One region of the Bradyrhizobium sp. USDA 4504 genome, then DNA from elsewhere that is predicted to be linked to it. Evidence: riboswitches for the same ligand, from Rfam matches in the RefSeq annotation. Region 1 holds a riboswitch; each other region holds the start of a gene.
The links. Region 1 has a riboswitch for cobalamin ahead of metE (5-methyltetrahydropteroyltriglutamate--homocysteine S-methyltransferase). Riboswitches for the same ligand answer to the same signal wherever they lie in the genome.

Region 1 (4,091 bases):
TTGATCGGCGACGCCCGATGAGCAGATGCGGAAGCAATCCCCGGCCCAGTCGAGATAGGCCGCCCACTCCGATCGACGCGGTGGCAACCCCTCGCGCAGCGCTGCTTCGTCGATCTGGATCATGGTCGCACCCGCATTCTCGAGATCCCTGACTTCGTCTCGGATCGCGAGCGCAAGTTGGCGGCAGGCCTCGCTTCTGGGAATATCATCGCGAACAAACGACCAGTTCAAAATCGTTACCGGTCCGGTCAACATCGCCTTCATCGGCTTGTTGGTTAGTGATTGCGCGTAGCGCCACCAGTCCACGGTGATCGGCTTCGGCCGCGAGACGTCGCCAAACAGGATCGGTGGCCGAACGCAGCGCGAGCCATAGGATTGTACCCAGCCGTTTTTGGTAAATGCGAAGCCGGCGAGTTGCTCGCCGAAGTACTGCACCATGTCATTGCGCTCAAACTCGCCGTGCACGAGCACGTCCAGGCCAATGTCCTCCTGCCAACGGACAACACGCGCAGTCTCCTCCTTGAGAAACTTGTCGTATTGCCCGTCGCTCATCGAGCCTCTCGCGTGCGCCGCGCGGGCATTACGCACCTCTGCGGTCTGCGGAAACGATCCGATCGTCGTGGTCGGAAACGCCGGCAGTTTGAAGCGCTTGCGTTGGATCTCGGCACGGCTGGCAAATGGGCTGACGCGCCGTCGCATGGTCTGATTGATCGCACTCATCCGGACGGCGACATTGGCGTCACGGATCTTCGGGGAAGTTCCGCGGCGGGTGGTAACGCGCTCCGATTCCGCAAGAGCGTCGGCAACATCCTGATCGCCTGCGAGTGCCCGTGCCAAGGTCGCAAGCTCGCGAATCTTCTGAACCGAGAACGCAAGCCAGCTCTTGACATCGGAGGCAAGTTCCGTTTCGAGTTCAACATCGACCGGCACGTGAAGCAGCGAACAGGATGGGGCGATCTGTACGCGATCCTTGCCGAGCTTCGCAATGGCGGGATCGAGCCGCTGGCGCAGCGCCGACAAATTCGTCCGCCACACATTGCGACCGTCTATCACGCCGAGTGACATGACGAGTTCACTTCGCCCGGCAGCAATGATCTGATCCAATAACTCCGGCGCCCGAACCAGATCGACATGCAGGCCGGCAACAGGTAGGCGCAAGGCGGTGTGAAGATTGTCGCCAAGGTGGCCAAAATAGCTGGCAACCATGATCTTGATGGCCGGCCCTTCCTTGGCGAGCCGGTCATAGGCATGCAGCAAAGATTTTTTTGCCCCCTGATCCAGATCAAGGACCATACAGGGCTCGTCAAATTGAACCCATTCTGCTCCGCGTTTGGCCAATTCCTGCAGAACCTTGATATAGATCGGTATCAGGTCATCCAGGAGTGACAGTGGCTGGATCGCGGGATCCGCACTCTTGCCTAGCTTCAAGAAAGTGGCCGGACCGATCAGGACAGGGCGCGTCTGAAAGCCAAGGGCCTTGGCTTCCTCATACTCCTCGATAGGCTTGCGAGAGGAGAGTCTGAAAGTCTGCCCCCGATGAAATTCCGGAACCATGTAGTGGTAGTTGGTATCGAACCACTTGGTCATCTCCTGCGCGGGTGCGCCATAGCCGCGAGGTCCGTGACCGCAACTCGCATCCTGACTGCCGCTTTGTGAACCGCGTGCCATGGCGAAATACGTCTTGAGAGAAGCAGGCTCGGCTTTCGAGGCATAGACTTCCGGGATGGCGCCGACCATGACACTGGTGTCGAGCACCTGATCGTATAGCGAGAAATCGTTCGACGGAATGATGGTGACACCGAGGGATTTCTGGCGCGCCCAGTTCGCCGCACGTAGGCCGGCTGCGTCCTCGAGCAATTGCTGTTCGCTGATTCTTCCGGCCCAATAGCTTTCGAGCGCGAGTTTAAGCTCGCGTCTTGGACCGATGCGCGGCGTTCCGAGCGTGGCAACCGGAAGCGAGAGAAGAGACATAGCGTTAACCCCATGTTGGGGGCAAAGGCCATGGCGGACGCAGGCAGGAGACGTCGCGCGAGCGACGGCTGCTTGGCGCACCACCGGGACACCCCGCCCGTGGACGAACATATTGTCGGGGCAGGTCTCCTGGCTCGCGGGTCATCGCCACTGTCCGGCCTTCCCGAAGCCGCGCAGGCTTCAGTGACTCTGTTGGACAGCGGCTCGCCGCTCACAGTTGCGGGGGCAGCGCCGGCATCACCGGCTTCCCTCTTAGCTCCGGATCAAGCAGGAACCGGAGCACCTCGACGACTTGGATTATCGGCAAGACAACTCCGCCGTCAACCTCTCAAATTGATGCTGCGACGTCTCCTACGTGTTGACGATGCACGGCCACTCTTGATCGCGACGTTGAAGCCACTCTCCAATCACAGATATCGGGGTGACCATCTGCGAGGCGCGTTGGCGTCGGACCGCGTGTCAGATCATGGAAGAGACGAATGCGGCCTGGGCGATGAAGGTCACGGTGCCGAGACAGGACGCTCTTCACGCGATCCAGCTTTCAAACATTCATCGAGCACCCTTCGATAAGTCCCCCTTTCTCCACCAACAACCAGTGTGAATAGGCGCGCTATACGCTAAATCCGCCGGCATACTCAGCGAGCATGTTGATCTACGACCAATCCTGGTAGGCGCCATGCGGACGTTTTTTGGCGATACTGCGAAAAGTAAGCATAGTGAATCACCAACGAAAAGAGTAGCTCGCAATGAAAATGGCTGTTTGGAGTGCCCTCGGCGTCTTTGCTGCTGCCGTCTTTGCGGTCGGCCTGTTCGGGTGGATAGCAAGGCCACTTATGAACCCGGCCGTCAGACAGATGCTCTCGAACGTTTTGAGCAGTTCAAGCCGAAGCTAGCTCAACCCGAGGGGCTTGGCCTTCTTGCCCGGTCGGTACGACTGCATGGAAGCGCGGCTCTTCCAAATGTTGACTACGGCGACGAACTGATAGACGCCGGTCACGAAGCGGGCCATCACGCGAGCGGCGAATGTCGTCGTCCCATCGTCTGCCTGACTTTTGAACTTGCGAGCGCCAATTCCTAATCGCTCGCCGCTGATGGGCGGCTTCGCCTCGTTGTGGCCATAAAGCGCCTTGCACAACCGGTTGAGGCACTCTCGACCTTGGCAGCAGCGGCAACGACCCCGGACCACACCGGTTCGATGGCGGCAAACCTGCACTCAATTGTCGTCTGGCTTCTGGCAGCGAGGCTTTCAAAACTGCGCTGCTCGGAGATCCAGTGCGTGACAGGAATGAGCCACGAAAGTCGCTGCGAATAGGCTTAATGGCAACATAAATAAGGTGCGCAGGTCGGGAAGTCGACAAAGGCGGCACAAATCTGGTGCGAACTGCCTGCTATTGCCTGGCACGAAGAATGCAAGTCCTCGCTTGCCCAGGCTTCTCCTCCTGGGCTGGTCCAGCATTGCAAGTTGAAGCTTTGGCTGACCACTGAAGTTAGCGGCGCGTGACATCGAGGGACAGCGCCTGCTTGCGCGGGACATCAGCAGGTGCTCGCGTCACGTTGCCGCTAACTTCTAGCGATCTCGTAGAGCACGTCGAAGATTGTCCGCTTTGGAATTGACGCGTGGATGAGAACCAGATGGGCCGGCAGCAATGAAGAGAATGTCTGGAACGCGCGTGCTTTGGTTCTGTCTCGGTCGATCGCTGATCTGCCTGGCCGGGCTGGCAGCGACAAACAGCAACGTTCGCGCCAACGACAGCGCGCTTGTCGAAAGGGTCAAGTCAACGTGGCGAGCGCAAGACGGCGAGACTATAGAACAAATCATCTCCAAGGTCTCGAAGGTGGCTCACTTCGTCCCTCGGTCGTGGGGAGTCGCTGAAGGAATTGACCGAACAGAGTATGTGTACTTTTCGTGGACCAGGCACCAAGACAACAAATCAGACGAACAGTACGCAATCACTTGGAAGATCGCGACCGACGGAACGATCAGACTTGCGTCGCCATATGCCAAGCCGATTGAATTGGGCTGGCGCGCCTTTGCGCTCTCGTTGATCGCCAGTGAGGTCACCGATGGCGAAAGGGACGCAAATCTTCGCTTTCTGCACGATCCTGTTAACTTCAACTTC
Region 2 (4,091 bases), 1.0 Mb from region 1:
GAACGGCGTCGTGCCGTCGTCACCGGCCGCGGAAAACGCGGTCGCATTGACGATCGCCGCTGGAGCGCATTGCGCAAACTGAGCGCGCAGCCAATCGGCCACGCCCGCCGCCTTCAGCGAGGTGACGAACACACCGTGGGCATCAAAGCCCCTCTCACGCAATGCATCGATCAATGCATCGACCGGCGCCGTATCGCCTGCCGCGAGGTAGGAACGATAGAACGTCACCAGCACGCGCGGCCGGCCGTCCGGTGCCGGCAACGCCGTGATGGCACCGCGCCGGGAATCGTAGACGCCGATCTCGGGAAGATCGATCTCGCCGACCACCGGCCCGGCATAGAGTCCGGACGCCAGCGCCAGTTGCGCGATCACGGCCTGCGCGGCAACCGGGCCGCCCTTGTCGCACAGCACCTTCAGACGGCGCAGCGTCGAGACCGGCAAGGTCGAGAATTCATCGAGCCGCAGATCGTCGCGGCCATCCGCCGGCAGCACCACCAGGGCAATGCCGCGCTCCTTCGCCAGCCGATGCACCGCGGCCAGCCCGTATGACCAATAGGGCTCGCCGCCGATCAGCCGCACCAGAATGCCGCGGGCGTGCGAGAGCGTCCGCTCGATATAGGTATCGACCGACAGCGGATGGCGCAGCTCCGCGAGATTGGCGAGCCGCAGCGACGGCAGCGCAGCACGGCCGCGCCGCCAGCCGGCCGCGAAGGCAGCAAGATCGCTGTCGGAAAACGACAACACCACGAGATCGGCCGGATCCTGGCCGAGGTCCCTTGGCGTCGCGGTCTCATCAAGGCCGCGGCTCTCGCGGAAGACGACGTGCATCAGACACCAAGCCGTGCCCTGATCGCGGCTTCATCGATGTCGGCATGTTCGCCGATCACGACGAGCTTCGACTGCCGCGCCCGGGCGCCCCAGGGCATGTCGAACTGATGCCGCACCCGCTCGCCGACCGATTGCACCAACAGCCGCATCGGCTTGCCTTCGACCGCGATGTAGCCCTTGGCGCGCAGCACGTTCTGCTCGCGCGCCAGCCCCTTGATCGAGGCGACCAGCGCGTCGACATCCGAAACTTCCGGAAGATCGATCACGACGGAATTGAAATCGTCGTGCTCGTGTTCCTCCTCGCCATCGTGATGCGACGGCCGCGCCGCGAGATCGCTTTCCGCCGCCGCCCCGAGCCCGAGGATCACGCGCGCGTCGATCGTGCCGTCGACGACGGGCAACATCGGCACCTCGCGCGGCATCTCGGCCGCGATCACCTCTTTCGCTGCCTTGATCCCCTCCGCCCCCGCGAGGTCCGCCTTGGTCAGCAGCACGATATCGGCACATGCGATCTGGTCCTCGAACACTTCCGACAGCGGCGTCTCGTGGTCGAGATTGTCGTCCGCCGCACGCTGCGCATCCACCGCGGCCGGATCAGGCGCAAAACGGCCGGCGGCGACGGCCTCGGCGTCGGCGAGCGCGATCACGCCGTCGACCGTGATCCGCGAACGGATCTCCGGCCAGTCGAACGCTTTCAGCAGCGGCTTCGGCAGCGCGAGCCCGGAAGTTTCGATCACGATGTGATCGGGCTTCACGTTCCGCGCCAGCAACTGCTCCATCGCCGGGATGAAATCGTCGGCGACGGTGCAGCAGATACAGCCATTGGCGAGTTCGACGATGTTCTCGGCCGGACAATTGGCGTCGGCGCACGACTTCAGGATGTCGCCGTCGACGCCTTCGCTGCCGAATTCGTTGACCAGCACCGCGAGCTTCTTGCCGTTGGCATTGCGGATCAGATGCTGGATCAGTGTCGTCTTGCCGGAGCCGAGAAAGCCGGTCACGACGGTGACCGGAATTTTGGCGAGCGTGGTCATTCTGCGGCCTCCGGCACGACGGGAAGAGGTGGAATGCGGGCGAGCGATTGCTTGCGGAAGATTTCCGGACGGCTGCGCCACGGCACGATGCCGTCGGGCGCCGCCGCATAGGCGGAGGCACCGGCGATCACATCCGCGGCATTATCAGCGGACAGTCGGCCGTAGACATAGGACCAGCGCCCCGGCGCGCTGAGCGCGACCGAGCAACCCTGGCTGCAGGCCGACAGGCATGCGACGGGAACCAGATTGACGTCATCAGGCACGCCGGCCTCGACAAGCGCGGCATGCAGGCGTGCACCGGGCGCGAGCTCACCTTCCGCCGGCGTCTGGCCGGCGCGGCAGGTGATGCAGACATGAAGTGTAACGCTCATCGCCCTTCCTGGATTGACAGCGGGAAGCGATGAGGCACACGAACCGATTTTGGACAGGTTCGTTCCCCGTCGCGGAACACCCCGTCCGCCGGTTTCACAACATGCTGCGTTGGCAGGTCTCCCGGCTTGCGGAGCAGGTTTTACCCTTCGATGCCCACCTTCCCGACTCCGTATGGAATCAGTGGCTTGGGCATCTCTCCGGTCACGGTCGCGGGGGCGGCTGCGCTTCGGGCCCGATTTAGCGGAGCCCTATCGCATTCCCTCTTCGCCTGTCGTAGGACAGGAACCGACGCAGGACCACCATTCGTCCAAGCCTCGCACTTGTCAAGCCGAAGGAATGTGATGACTTCTGATGGAAAGGACGCTGAAGACGGCGCCGTCGGCACCGATCTTTCGCCGGATGCGCGCTACGCGGACAAGATGGCGAAAAAGAAGGCCGCCCGCGACCGCATCATGGCGACCAAGAGCGGTGAAAAGGGCCTGATCATCGTCCATACCGGCGCCGGCAAAGGAAAATCCTCCTCCGCGTTCGGCATGATCGTGCGCTGTGTGGCGCACGGCTTTCCCTGCGCCGTGGTGCAGTTCATCAAGGGCGCCTGGGATACCGGCGAGCGCCGCCTGCTCACCGGGCATTTCGGCGATCTCTGTCAATTTCACGCCATGGGCGAAGGCTTTACCTGGGAGACGCAGGATCGCGCCCGCGACATCGCGGCAGCGCAAGCCGGCTGGGAAAAGGCCAAGCAGCTGATCGCAGACCCGAGCCTGCGCATGGTCGTGCTCGACGAGATCAACATCGCGCTACGCTACGACTACCTCGCGATCGCCGACGTCGTCGAGTTCCTGACTACGTCGAAGCCGCCGATGACCCATGTCGTGCTCACCGGGCGCAATGCCAAGGAGGAGCTGATCGAGATTGCCGACCTCGTCACCGAGATGACGCTGGTGAAGCATCCGTTCCGCTCCGGTATCAAGGCCCAGCCGGGCGTCGAGTTCTGACAGACATCACGATGGCGCGCGCATTGATGATCCAGGGAGCCGGCTCGGACGTGGGCAAATCGCTCATCGTCGCCGGCCTCGCGCGCGCCGCGAGACGACGCGGCCTGCGCGTGCTGCCGTTCAAGCCGCAGAACATGTCGAACAACGCCGCGGTGACCGTCGACGGCGGCGAGATCGGCCGCGCACAGGCGTTGCAGGCGCTCGCCGCCGGCGTCGAGCCGCACACCGACATGAATCCAGTGCTTCTGAAGCCCGAAACCGATGTCGGCGCCCAGATCATCGTGCACGGCAAACGGATCGCCACCGCACGGGCGCGCGAATATGCCGGCATGAAACCATCGCTGATGGGCGCGGTGCTGGAGAGTTTTGCGCGCCTGAAGCAGCGCGCCGATCTGGTGCTGGTCGAGGGCGCCGGCAGCCCCGCCGAGGTCAACTTACGCAAGTCCGATATCGCCAATATGGGGTTTGCACGCCGGGCCAACGTGCCCGTGGTGCTGGTCGGCGACATCGACCGCGGCGGCGTGATCGCGCAACTCGTCGGCATCAAGACGGTGATCGACCCTGACGATGCGGCGATGATCCAGGGCTTCGTCATCAACAAATTCCGCGGCGATCCGTCGCTGTTCGATGACGGCTATCGCTTGATCGAAGAGCGCACCGCCTGGCGCGGATTTGGCGTGCTGCCCTGGTTCGTCCGCGCCGGCGAGCTTCCGGCCGAAGATGCGCTCGGGCTCGGCGAGGCGCGCAAGCCCGGCCAGTGCAAGATCGCGTTCCTTGCGCTGTCGCGGATTGCCAATTTCGACGACCTCGATCCGCTGAAGCTCGAGCCCGGCGTCGATCTCGTGATGGTACGTCCGGGCGA
Region 3 (4,091 bases), 5.6 Mb from region 1:
TTCGGTGCGATCAATATCGACGCCGAGCTGATCGCCGGCGCCAGCGACGGCGTGGTCAGCCTGAGCAATGGCTGCATCTGCTGCACGCTGGAGGGCGACCTGCTGCGCACGCTCGCCACGTTGCTGCGGCGTGATCCGCGTCCCGAATTCATCGTGATCGAGACCAGCGGGATCGCCGATCCCGCCGACATCGTGCGCAACCTGATGGATCCCGTGATCTGGAAGGAGGCGCCGCTGGAGACCGTGCTGTGCGTGGTCGACGCGACGCAGCCTGCGGCGATGCTGAACGATGCGCTGCTGCGCTCGCAGCTCCGGGCGGCGGATGTGGTGGCGCTGAGCAAGGTCGATCTGACTGACGCCGCTGCGTGCGCCGCGATCCGCGACGCCGTGCGCGCGGTGCGTCCGGCGGCCGTGGTGGTCGATGCCTTGCATGGCGAGGTGCCGGCCGCGCTGCTGTTCCCAGCGGACCTCGATCATGTGTCGGCGCCGCGCGAGACCGCGCCGCGACGGCCGTCGTCCGATCGCTTCGACACGCTGAGCTGGACCTCGGAGCGGCCCGTCGTGCTGCCGCGCTTGCAGCAGGCGATCGGCAGACTGGCGCCGAAGCTGGCGCGGGCGAAGGGATTGTTCGAGACGGTGGAGCAGCCCGGGCGGCTGACCGTGCTTCAACTCGCCGGCGGCCGCGCGACCTTGGCTGCGGGCGGCGTCCCGTCGCCCGGCGTGCCGCGCACGCGCATCGTGTTCATCGCCGAGATGGGTGCGCTGTCGCGCGCGGAGATTGATGAGGTGATGCAGGGATGCGTCGAGGCTCAGTGACGCGAACCTACGTTTCCCGTCATCCTGAGGAGCCGCGAAGCGGCGTCTCGAAGGATGAATCGGCCGCCAGCCGGGCCGTGCATCCTTCGAGACGCGCGTGCCGCGCTCCTCAGGATGACGGGTTGCTTTTCGGCGTCAGCCCTCGACGTCGCTGTGTCATCGCCGCAGCATCACCCGCAAAGCAGGTCTGCGACAATCGCATCGAATTGACAGCTCTGCAGCCAGCACCTATCGTTTTTGCCGACGGTTCCCTTCGGGGATCAAAAGGGAATGCGGTGCGAGGGTAACCCCAATGCCGCAGCTGTCCCCGCAACTGTAAACGGCGAGCCTTTCGTCAATTTGCCACTGGGCCATCAGGCCCGGGAAGGCGTCGACAGGCGATGACCCGTGAGCCAGGAGACCTGCCGTCAGTCGTGGTCACACGCGAGCACATCGGGCGGGGGCGTCCTGGTGGGATCGGAGCACTGCCTTTTTTGGCAATGCGCCAGTCCACGTTCGCGGTGACGTGCCACGTTACCGCGAGTCCTTTTCATGTCTCCGTCCTCTCCCGTTGCGCGCAAATGGCGCCTCGGTCTTCTCTGCTCCCTGTCATCATTGTTGTTGCCGGCCGAAGGCTCGGCACAAACGCCGCCACCAACCAGGCTCGATCCGATTGAGGTCGCGCCTTCCGCTGCGCCAAAGCCGAAGCCTGCGGCGCGCAGCCGTGACATGACCGCTGCGGCGCGGCCACGGCCGAGGCCTGCAACAGCCGGCAACGCCCCGCGCGTCGCGGCGTCGGGCGTACCGGGATCGGCATCGCCGACGCTCAATGCCACCACGCAGGGCGGCACCGGCAGTCGTCTCAACCTGACGCCGCTGCAGACGCCGGCCAGCGTCGAGATCATCACGGCGCAGACCATCGCTGAACGCGGCCAGCATAATGTGCTCGATGCCGTCACCCAGGACGCGGCCGGGTTCGTCGCAACGCCGGCGCCAGGCAATGGCGGCCTGTCGTTCAGCACCCGCGGCTTTGCCGGCAGCAACTCGGTGATGACGCTGTATGACGGCACGCGCTTCTATATCGGCTCCGGCACGCTGACGTTCCCCTATGACACCTGGTCGACGCAGCGCATCGAAGTGCTGCGCGGCCCGGCCTCGGTGCTGTACGGCGAAGGCGCGATCGGCGGCGTCATCAACGTGATTCCGAAGAAGCCGCAGAGCACGCCCTATAACGAGGCCGAGGTTTCGCTCGACAGCAACATGACGCGGCGGCTCTCGGTGGACAGCACCGGTCCGATCAATCCCAATGTGTCGTACCGCATCAACGCCACCGGCAACATGTCGGACAGCTGGGTCGATCGCGACAAGACCTCGAACGCGGTGGTCTCCGCTGCCGTGCGGGTGCAGGCGTCGGACAATCTCGCCTTCACGCTCTCGGAAGATTACGGCGATCGCAGCCCGTCGCGCTATTTCGGCACGCCGCTGATCAACGGCGCGATCCAGGACGCGCTGCGCTTCAAGAACTACAATGCAGCGGACAGCGCGATCCGCTATCAGGACAGCTGGACCCGGTTCAAGACCGAGTGGGACGTCGCCGACGGCATCAAGGTCAACAACACGCTGTATTACCTGACCAGCGAGCGGCACTGGCGCGACATCGAGAACTACACCTGGAATCCGAAGACCCAGCTGATCGATCGCACGAGCTATATCGAGATATTCCACGACCAGAAGCAGCTCGGCAACCGGATGGATACGACCTTCAGCGGCCACGTGTTCGGCCTTGCGAACCAGGTCGTCGCCGGGTTCGACGTCAACCGGATCGACTTCACCCATACCAACAACTCGCCCTATGGCGGCGCGTCGTCGGTCAATCCTTATGTGTTCGATCCCGGATCGTTCTTCGCCACGACGACGGCGACCACGCCGGGCTTCAACGCGATCGTCAATCAATACGCGCTGTTCGCCGAGGATCGGCTCTCGCTGACCGATCAGTTGTCGCTGGTGACCGGGGTCAGGTATGATCGCCCCGAAGTGGACCGCACCGACTACAAGACGCCGGCAAACAGTTTTGAGACGACGCTATCGGGCACTAGCTGGCGCGCGGGCCTCGTTTACGAGCCGATCAAGAACCTCGCGTTCTATGGCCAGTACGCGGTCGGCGTCGATCCGGTCAGCAATCTGATCTCACTGTCGACCACGCAGAAGACATTCCAGCTTGCGACCGGCAAGCAGACCGAGATCGGGGTCAAGCAATCGTTCTGGGGCGGCCGCGGCGAGTGGACGCTGGCTGCCTACGAGATCGTCAAGACCGGGCTCACGATTCCCGATCCCGGCAATCCCACCGGCGGCCTGGCATTGCAGATCGGCCAGCAATCATCCCGCGGGGTCGAAGGATCGATCGGGCTCGCACTGAGCGACGGCTGGCGCGTCGACGCCAATCTTGCGCTGTTGCGCGCCAGATACGACAACAACAGCCAGGTGGTCGGCGGCAAGATCGTCAGCTTCAACGGCAATGTCCCGGTCAACGTGCCGCAGCAGGTCTCGAACGTCTGGCTGACCTGGGACTTCGCGCCCAACTGGTCGGCCTATGGCGGCGTGCAGATCGTCGGTGCGATGTACTCCGATCTTGCCAACACCCAGCTGCGTCCGGGCTACAACGTGGTCAATGGCGGCGTCAGGTGGAAGCCGGACGACCGCACCACGGTCGCGTTCCGCCTCTACAATCTGTTCGACAAGGCTTACGCGGTGACCTCGAACGGTACCGGGCAGTGGCTGCTCGGCATGCCGCGCACCGCCGAATTGTCCGTCAACGTGAAGTTCTGACCATGCGCAACGCTCTGATCCGGCGCGGGCGGCGGTGGCTCTATATCGTCCATCGCTGGATCGGCATTGCGACGTGTCTCCTGTTCGCGATGTGGTTCATCTCCGGCCTCGTCATGATGTACGTGGCCTTTCCGCGCCTTACCGACAGCGAGCGCCTCGCCGCGCTTCCTGTCATTCCCTGGAGCAAGGTGCGGGTCACGCCTGATCGCGCGATGGCGATCGCAGGTGTCGAGCGTTATCCGCGTGACCTGCGGCTTTCGATGATGGACGACACGCCCGTCTATCGGGTGACCGGCTGGAAGGGAGGGACGATCACCATTTCGGCGACCGACGGCAGCGTGATTGACCGGATCACGCCGGACCAGGCGCTGGCCATTGCCGCTCATCATCCGCATGCCTTGCAGCCTCGCTTGATCGAAACGATTACGCGCGACCAATGGTCAGTCACGTCGCGCTTCGATCCGTTGCGG
Region 4 (4,091 bases), 8.3 Mb from region 1:
ACTGACATGCGAGGCACTCCTCATAGTCGGTGCGCTGCTGCGATGGTTGCGGGGGCGCAGCCTTGTCGCCATCGGCGATGGCGCCGGCGAACGCCGCGCGCGAAATAGATTTTGAACGGCAGTAGTAGAGGCTCTTCACCCCCCGCTTCCATGCCGTCCAGTGCAGCATGTGAAGATCCCATTTATCGACGTCAGCCGGCAGATAGAGGTTGACCGACTGGCTCTGGCAGACGAACGCGGCGCGGTCGGCGGCAAGTTCGACGATCCAGCGCTGGTCGATCTCGAAGGCGGTGCGAAAGACCGCTTTCTCGATTTCCGAGAGGATGTCGAGATGGGCGACCGAACCCTCGTGGGCGATGATGGACTGCCAGATCGCCGAAGTATTGGCGCCCTTGGCGGCCAGCAGCTTGGCGAGATGCCGATTACGCACCGAGATGGCGCCGGACAAGGTCTTATGGGTGTAGATGTTGGCCGGGATCGGTTCTACACAAGCGCTGGTGCCGCCGCAGATAATGCTTATCGAGGCGGTCGGCGCGATCGCGATCTTATGGCTGAAGCGGGCCATCACGCCTCGTTCCAGGGCATCCGGGCACGGCCCCCGCTCGCGCGCGAGCGTCACGGATGCCGCATCAGCATCGCGACGGATTTTCCGGAACATGTTCAGATTGAACGACTTGGCCACGACGCTTTCAATCGGAATGCTCTTGGCCTGCAGGAACGAGTGGAAGCCCATGACGCCAAGGCCGACGGAACGCTCACGCAAGGCGGCGTAGCGGGCACGCTTCATGACGCCCGGCGCCACCGTGATGAAGTGGGTCAGCACGTTGTCGAGGAAGCGCATGACGTCCTCGATGAAGCCAGGCTCCTCGTTCCACTGGTCCCAGGTCTCGAGGTTGAGCGACGACAGGCAGCACACGGCGGTACGCTCCTCGTCGCGATGATCGATGCCGGTCGGCAGGGTAATTTCGCTGCACAGGTTGGACGTTGAGACCTTGAGGCCGAGCTCGCGCTGGTGCTTGGGGAGCGCGCGGTTCACTGTATCGATGAACAAGAGATAAGGCTCCCCCGTCTGCAGCCGGTTCTCCAGGATGCGTTGCCACAGCTGGCGGGCGTCGATTTCGCGGATAACCTCCTTGGTCTTCGGACTGCGCAGAGCGAACGCAGTGCCGGCGCCTACGGCACGCATGAACTCATCGGTTACGTTGATGCCGTGATGCAGGTTGAGACTCTTGCGGTTGAAGTCGCCGGACGCCTTGCGGATCTCGAGGAACTCCTCGATCTCGGGATGGTGGATATCGAGATAGACCGCAGCCGAGCCGCGCCGTAACGAGCCCTGGCTGATCGCCAACGTCAGGCCGTCCATGACGTGGATGAACGGGATGATGCCTGAGGTAACGCCGCCCTTCACCTGCTCGCCGATCGAGCGAACATTGCCCCAGTAGGTGCCGATGCCGCCACCGTTAGAGGCAAGCCATACGTTCTCGTTCCAGGTGCCCACGATGCCTTCGAGCGAGTCCGACACCGAGTTAAGGAAGCAGGAAATCGGCAGGCCGCGCGTCGTGCCGCCGTTGGAGAGCACCGGTGTGGCTGGCATGAACCACAGCCGAGACATCGCATCGTAGAGACGTTGGGCATGCGCAACATCATCCGCGAAGGCGCAAGACACCCGCGCGAACATGTCCTGGATCATTTCGCCGGCGAGCAGATAACGGTCGCTCAGCGTCAGCTTGCCGAACGGCGTCAACAGGTCGTCGCGCGTCCGATCGAGCTTGAGATCGGCCGGCTTTGGCGATGGCGCAAGGGGGTACGGCAGCGGGGCCGGCGACGGCGGCGGCACAAGACACAACTCAGGCGCGCTGGGCTCTGCCTGCAATGGCTGCGACCTCACGCGCGCCGGCTCCTCAATGAGATGACCATGCTGATCGAAATCGTAAGACGGCGACATCGGCAACCCCGCGATGTTAGGCGGGGGGACTGCGCGGATGACTTGCGAGGAAACCGGTCAAACGTCTCCGGCTGCAAGCGACCCAACGGGGCACCCCGCCCGAGGACTTTCGTTCAGTCGCGGCAGGTCTCCTGGCTCGCGGGTCGCCGCGGCTGTCGGCCTTCCCGGCGCTGTGCTGCGCCAGTGACCATGATGACAACCGCTCGCCGCTTACAGTTGCGGGGGCAGCCCCGGAGTAGCCGTTCGGCGCACCGGGTTCCCTCTTAGCTTCCGACCTACAAAATGTTGGGGCCAGAAGACCGTGACTGGCTAGACATAGGCACTACTCGCCGGGATTGGTCAACTGGGGAGATCCAGATTGAAACGCAAAAACATACCGAAGCTCGGACGACTTTGTCGCCGCTGTCGGCTTCTGCTGCAGGTGATTGGATATGCCGTTGGGCTGCATTACCGGTTTCCGTCAAGCCTGCGCAAAGGTCGAGGGAATTCCTGGCTCGCACGTCGCATTGATGGAATCTAAGAAACGGCGCGTCAGTAGAGGAGCAATTCGGCCAGACGCTTGATTTGATTCGCAGCGCTCCTGCTCGCCGCGACCAATGGCATCTGGACGAATTCGTTATCCACTCGCGGGCGAACAACATCGGCTCTGGCGCGCCGTCGACCGGAATGGCCTTGCATCCAGCCCCGAACCGAATCGCGCTGCACAGTGGTCCCACGCCTGTCACGGCTCCAGCGCGACCTGCAAGCCCTCCTTACTTTCAACATGAACGTAACGGGGTCCGATCGGCCGTCCCCTGCCGCTGGCGACAGTGACAATGTCTTCCAAAGGCATGGCGCGCGCATCCGCCTCGGGGCGAGACAAGATCAGATCGGCGTGAAACAGCCCTTCCGATTCGAGGCCGGTGGCATCCACGCCAAGGGCCGCCAAGCTGGCCAAACAGCTCTCAAATTCTTCAGCATCGCGAAAGCGACGCTGGATAAACGTTGCGCCGGCAAGACGTTCTGTCACAAGACCACGGTTTGCGAACGTCGCGGCGAGCGATTCAAATGGGAACATTCGTAGCACGAAGGAGATGATCCATGGTTGCTTCTCTGCCGCATCGAGAATCTCGCCGAACGTCTTCTCGGTAACGTAGCCGATGCATCCGGTCGACATGATAACATCCACGGAGCGGAGAATGCGCGCGCTGTCCATCGATAGCGCCTCCTTTTCAAGGTCAGCGACAATGCCCTGCTCTAAAAGGCCAACATTCTTCGCATAGCTGACCGCCGCTGCCGACACATCGAGGCCGATAAAGCGTGCCAACCCGACATCAGGCCAGGCTGCATAGAAACTGCGATCGAGACTCACCAATGTCTCAGAGCTGATCGCTCTCATCTCACGCCGGGCGTAGCGGTGACGCAAGCCCGCGAAGGTCAGCGGAAAGCGATGCACCGCTGCATTGATACCGTACGAACAACCAACATCGAGCACGACGGGCTTGAGGCCGGTGGCCGAAGCTTTCGCTGCCAGTATTTGGCGCACAACCGGCTCAGCCACGTCCGGTATCATATAATCCAGGTCTCCGAGGACCGAGAAATATGCCCTCGGATCATCCGAAGCATAAATATCGTGGAATGCAGCTTTAGACCGATTGATGCGCGAGAAATCTATCCGCAACGCAATGTCTCCTCTCATTTGCAAGCAGCTCGACGGCTGTTGCCTTCGTACCCGCCTGCACTTTGGTTATATAGGGTGTAGGCCCTTACATCCGCCGATGCGGTAGCAGAAGTGGCAAGTGAACAAGCGCATCACCCCCCTCTGCGCGTCGCGGCGCGAGCGATCCTGCTGTTGTGCGAAGAAACCATCAGCCCGCTCAGCCCACCGATAGAAGCTTATTCAGAGATAAGCTGACGGCGCCGGCGCCCTTGGAGATGAGCGAAACCTGAATGACGCGATCGCCAACATCCCACAGGTTCGTCAAGGCCGAATCGAAATGATCCCTACCTTCCGGTTTACCTGCCGGATGCCAGGCGGTAGGCCCACGAAGCTGCACCTTGCTTCGAAGCTGCCTGCGCAAGACTATCATGAAACTGGTCCCGCACCGATAAACAGCCGCTGGAGAACCATTCAGCCGGGTTGAGAGAGGTCGAGGCAACGGCAGGC

Region 2: it holds a riboswitch for cobalamin, as region 1 does, so the genes downstream of both, ACVMB1_RS07055 (DUF1636 family protein) here and metE (5-methyltetrahydropteroyltriglutamate--homocysteine S-methyltransferase) in region 1, are expected to answer to the same signal.
Region 3: it holds a riboswitch for cobalamin, as region 1 does, so the genes downstream of both, ACVMB1_RS29245 (TonB-dependent receptor) here and metE (5-methyltetrahydropteroyltriglutamate--homocysteine S-methyltransferase) in region 1, are expected to answer to the same signal.
Region 4: it holds a riboswitch for cobalamin, as region 1 does, so the genes downstream of both, ACVMB1_RS41755 (ribonucleoside-diphosphate reductase subunit alpha) here and metE (5-methyltetrahydropteroyltriglutamate--homocysteine S-methyltransferase) in region 1, are expected to answer to the same signal.

What each region holds. Positions count from the first base shown of each region.
Region 1 is NZ_JBSSGV010000001.1:624,949-629,039, reverse strand. It holds gene metE (5-methyltetrahydropteroyltriglutamate--homocysteine S-methyltransferase) at 1-1,971, opposite strand, end outside; cobalamin riboswitch at 2,074-2,273, opposite strand; gene ACVMB1_RS02625 (hypothetical protein) at 2,786-3,049, shown strand; gene ACVMB1_RS02620 (nodulate formation efficiency C protein) at 3,618-4,091, shown strand, end outside.
Region 2 is NZ_JBSSGV010000001.1:1,631,530-1,635,620, reverse strand. It holds gene cobN (cobaltochelatase subunit CobN) at 1-828, opposite strand, end outside; gene cobW (cobalamin biosynthesis protein CobW) at 828-1,862, opposite strand; gene ACVMB1_RS07055 (DUF1636 family protein) at 1,859-2,233, opposite strand; cobalamin riboswitch at 2,328-2,539, opposite strand; gene cobO (cob(I)yrinic acid a,c-diamide adenosyltransferase) at 2,576-3,229, shown strand; gene ACVMB1_RS07045 (cobyric acid synthase) at 3,241-4,091, shown strand, end outside.
Region 3 is NZ_JBSSGV010000001.1:6,194,188-6,198,278, reverse strand. It holds gene ACVMB1_RS29250 (CobW family GTP-binding protein) at 1-816, shown strand, start outside; cobalamin riboswitch at 1,044-1,239, shown strand; gene ACVMB1_RS29245 (TonB-dependent receptor) at 1,348-3,621, shown strand; gene ACVMB1_RS29240 (cytochrome b family protein) at 3,624-4,091, shown strand, end outside.
Region 4 is NZ_JBSSGV010000001.1:8,894,203-8,898,293, reverse strand. It holds gene ACVMB1_RS41755 (ribonucleoside-diphosphate reductase subunit alpha) at 1-1,888, opposite strand, end outside; gene ACVMB1_RS41760 (ribonucleotide-diphosphate reductase subunit beta) at 1-8, opposite strand, end outside; cobalamin riboswitch at 2,050-2,264, opposite strand; gene ACVMB1_RS41750 (class I SAM-dependent methyltransferase) at 2,667-3,623, opposite strand; gene ACVMB1_RS41745 (nodulation protein NolB) at 3,802-4,014, opposite strand.